DNA from 2 places in the Janthinobacterium sp. SUN026 genome. Region 1 is predicted to be linked to the other one. Evidence: riboswitches for the same ligand, from Rfam matches in the RefSeq annotation. Region 1 holds a riboswitch; the other holds the start of a gene.
What was found. A riboswitch is a leader RNA that binds a small molecule or an ion and turns the genes downstream of it on or off. The one in region 1 is predicted to bind thiamine pyrophosphate.
Positions count from the first base shown of each region.

Region 1 (2,178 bases):
AACAGATGGTGGAAGTGCGCACGGCGGAGTTGCGCGAAAGCGAAGCGCGCTTCCAGCGCTTCACGGAACTGTCGTCCGACTGGTACTGGGAACAGGATGCGCAGGGCAACTTGACGCGCTTTTCCGGCCCCGTGGCTGAAATGCTGGGCATCGGCAGCGAGGAAGAGCCGCAGCGTTGGAACGCGGCCGAACGCGCCTCGCTCGACGCCAAGATTGCCGCAAGGGAACCGTTTCTCGACTTTATCTACAGCCGCGCCAACCTCGACGGCAGCACGCAATACCTGCAGGTGAGCGGCGAACCGATGTTCGACACGGGCAGCCGCTTCATCGGCTACCGCGGCATCGGCCTCGATGTCACGGAGCGCCATCGCAGTGCCTGATTTATACTTGGCGCCATCGATACAGACCAGGAAAAATCATGACCGACAAATCTCCCTCCTACTGGTTCCCCGCCAAGACCTATGGCTGGGGCTGGGGCTTGCCCATCACCTGGCAAGGCTGGCTGGTGTTCCTGGCCGCGCTGGCGCTGTTCGCCTGCGGCGCCTTCCTGTTCCCTCCGCAAACCATGCTGGTCGGCTACATCGTCTATGAAGTGGCCATCGTAGCCGTGCTCATTTTCATCTGCCAGCTGAAGGGCGAACCGACCAGCTGGCGCTGGGGCAAGAAGAAATAAGCGCGCTGCAGTCTGTTGCAATGCAGCAGATGCGCAAAGACGACACCTGCAAGAAATCATCTGGCCACGCGGCGGAACCGCGTATAATTGGCTCGCTGCCGCAAGGCGGCAAACGCTAGGGGTCCTGCCTTTCGCTGTGGAAACACGGTGCAAGCGCGGGTGAGAAATACCCTCCGAACCTGATCTGGATAATGCCAGCGAAGGGAAGCTTTAGGATGACTGCACCCCGCTTTTCCGCGTGCGCAATTCCGAACCTCCTTAGCTGGCTCCAGGCTTAAAAATAGTCTAGCCAAGGAGCCAAAATGAACGCCAACCCGAAATTCCTCTCCGCCACCGCCACGGTCGACGAAGCCGCCATCGCGCCGCTGCCCAATTCGCGCAAGATTTACGTGCAGGGCAGCCGCCCCGACATCCGCGTGCCCATGCGCGAGATCAGCCAGTCCGACACGGAAGCGTCGTTCGGCGGCGAAAAGAATCCGCCGATCTACGTCTACGACACATCCGGCCCGTACACGGATCCGGATGTGAACATCGATATCCGCTCCGGCCTCGATACGCCGCGCCTGCCATGGATCATGGAGCGTGCCGACACGGAAGAATTGCCTGGCCCCACCTCCGACTACGGCATCGCCCGCCTGGCGGACCCGAAGCTGGCCGAGCTGCGTTTCAATTTGCACCGCAAGCCGCGCCGTGCTATTGCCGGCAAGAACGTGACGCAAATGCATTACGCGCGCCAAGGCATCATCACGCCGGAAATGGAATTCGTCGCCATCCGCGAAAACATGCGCCGCCAGGAGTATTTGCGCGAGCTCAAGGCTTCCGGCCCCATGGGCGAGCGCCTGGCCGACCTGATGGGCCGCCAGCATCCGGGCCAGTCCTTCGGCGCCAGCATCCCGGCGGAAATCACGCCGGAATTCGTGCGCGAGGAAATCGCCCGCGGCCGCGCCATCATCCCCGCCAACATCAATCACCCGGAAGTGGAACCGATGATTATCGGCCGCAATTTCCTGGTGAAAATCAATGCGAATATCGGCAATTCCGCCGTGACGTCTTCCATCGGCGAGGAAGTGGAAAAGATGACCTGGGCCATCCGCTGGGGCGGCGATAACGTGATGGACTTGTCGACCGGCAAGCACATCCACGAGACGCGCGAATGGATCGTGCGCAACAGCCCCGTGCCGATCGGCACCGTGCCCATCTACCAGGCGCTGGAAAAGGTCAACGGCAAGGCGGAAGATCTGACTTGGGAAATCTTCCGCGACACCCTGATTGAGCAGGCCGAGCAGGGCGTCGATTACTTCACCATCCACGCGGGCGTGCTGCTGCGCTATGTGCCGATGACAGCCAAGCGCCTGACGGGCATCGTTTCGCGCGGCGGCTCCATCATGGCGAAATGGTGTCTGGCGCACCACCAGGAATCGTTCCTGTACACGCATTTCGAAGAGATTTGCGAAATCATGAAGGCGTATGACGTGTCGTTCTCGCTGGGCGACGGCTTGCGCCCC
Region 1 is NZ_JAPQNU010000006.1:110,650-112,827, forward strand. It holds gene OX459_RS23840 (response regulator) at 1-380, shown strand, start outside; gene OX459_RS23845 (hypothetical protein) at 419-673, shown strand; TPP riboswitch at 781-896, shown strand; gene thiC (phosphomethylpyrimidine synthase ThiC) at 976-2,178, shown strand, end outside.

Region 2 (2,178 bases), on a different contig from region 1:
TGTGAACGCGTCCGTGCAAGACCGCTTCGCCGAAGGCATTTTATTGACGCTGATCGAAGAAGGCCCAAAAGCCCTGTCGCACCCGGACGACTACGACGTGCGCGCCAACGTGATGTGGAGCGCCACCCTGGCCTTGAACGGCCTGATCGGAGTGGGCGTGCCGCAGGACTGGTCCACGCACGCCATCGGCCACGAATTGACGGCCTTGTACGAACTCGACCATGCGCAAACCCTGGCCATCATCCTGCCCAGCATGTTGCGCGTGCGCAAGCAAGCCAAGCGCGCCAAGCTGCTGCAATACGCGGCCCGCGTGTGGGGCCTGGACGGCGGCGACGAGGACGGCCGCATCGAGGCCGCCATCGCGCGCACGGAATTCTTCTTCCGCCACATGGGCGTCAAGACGCGCCTGGCCGACTACGGCCTGAATCACGCCAGCGTGGACGCCGTCGTGTCCGCCCTGGAAGCGCACGGCATGACGGCCCTGGGCGAACAGCGCGAAGTGACGCCCGCCGTCAGCCGCAAGGTGCTGGAACTCAGTCTGTAGATTCGCACCACACTGTTGTAAAACGGTCAGCCGGGTGGGACAGCTGGCCGTGGTTCATGCTAAGCTGTCATTTCGCTAGGGGTCCTGGAGCAGTCATCCGGGTGAGAGATACCCTTCGTACCTGATCTGGATAATGCCAGCGAAGGAAAGCGCAAAGTACCTCCCTCCTTTGATAGCTCCTGCGTTGGCGCCAGCCGAACAAGCAGCCTGCCGTGCTCTTTCCCAGAGACGGCTTGAACCACGAGCAATCTATGTCCACACCGAATTTATCCGTTTCTGTTCTGACCCTGGCCATCCTGCACGCGTTTGCCGCGCCCGCCCTGGCTTCCGACGCAGCCGACCCGCAGGCGCAAAGCATGGCCGAAGTCGTCGTCACGGCCAGCAAGGCGCCGGCCGCCAAGCGCGCCTCCGTGGGCGGCTTCAGTGACGCGCCGCTGCTGCAGACGCCGGCATCCGTCACCGTCATTTCGCAAAAAGACATGCAGGACTTGCAGATCCGCAATCTCAGCGATGCAGTCAAGCTCGACACCAGCATCAACGACGCCTACAACGCCGTCGGCTATGCGGAACAGTTTTCCATCCGCGGCTTCAAGCTCGACAACAATTCCAGCTACCGCAAGGATGGCGTGGCCATTCCTGGCGACACGCAAATCCCGCTGGAAAACAAGGAACGCATCGAAGTGCTGAAGGGCCTGGCCGGCTTGCAGGCAGGCGTGGCCGCGCCGGGCGGCGTGATCGACTTCATCGTCAAGCGTCCCACCGCCGCCCCGCTGCGCACGGTCACCGTGGAAACGCGCGAGCGCGGCACCGTGTACGGCGCCATCGACCTGGGCGGCCGCCTGGAAGACACGCGCTTCGGTTACCGCGTCAACGTGGCGGCCGAGCGCCTGCGCTCCTACATCAAGGGCGCGGACGGCAACCGCAAGTTCATTTCCGGCGCCTTCGACTGGCAGATTTCCCCGCAAGCGCTGCTGCAAATCGATGCCGACTACCAGGACAAGGCGCAGGCGACGGCGCCCGGCTTCCAGCTGCTGAACAATAAAACCTTGCCAACCGGCATCAGCGCCGACGCCATGCTCAACCTGCAGCCGTGGACGCGTCCCGTGGAAACCGTCACCAGCAATCTCGGCCTGCGCTTCCAGTACGCGTTCAATGACGACTGGCATGCCACCCTGTCGGCCAACCAGCACTCGTTCAAGCGCGACGACTACACGGCCTTCCCGTACGGCTGCAGCGCGCAAGACCTGTACCCCGGCTTCTGCGGCAATGGCGACTTCGACGTGTATGACTACCGTAGCCTGGGCGAGACGAAAAAACCGCTGAGCGCGCAAGCCATGATCCAGGGCAAGTTCACCACCGGTTCCCTGCGCCATGAATTCACGGCCGGCGTCTCGACCTTCCGCCGCAAGGACCGCGCCGGTCTGTACGTGTACGACTGGGTGGGCGTGAGCAACATCTACCAGCCGCAGATTGTCGGCACCTCGCCCGGCGTCACGGGCCCCGTGCGCCTGGTGCGCAAGGACACGGAAAACTCCGTCTTCGTGCAGGACATCGTCAGCCTGGCGCCGGACTGGAAACTGCATGGCGGCTTGCGCCATATCAATGTCGACGGCTACCAGTATGTACTCAAGGCC
Region 2 is NZ_JAPQNU010000001.1:1,445,448-1,447,625, reverse strand. It holds gene OX459_RS06585 (iron-containing alcohol dehydrogenase) at 1-544, shown strand, start outside; TPP riboswitch at 612-709, shown strand; gene OX459_RS06580 (TonB-dependent siderophore receptor) at 796-2,178, shown strand, end outside.
Region 2: linked by a shared signal. The riboswitch ahead of OX459_RS06580 (TonB-dependent siderophore receptor) and the one ahead of thiC (phosphomethylpyrimidine synthase ThiC) in region 1 are both predicted to bind thiamine pyrophosphate.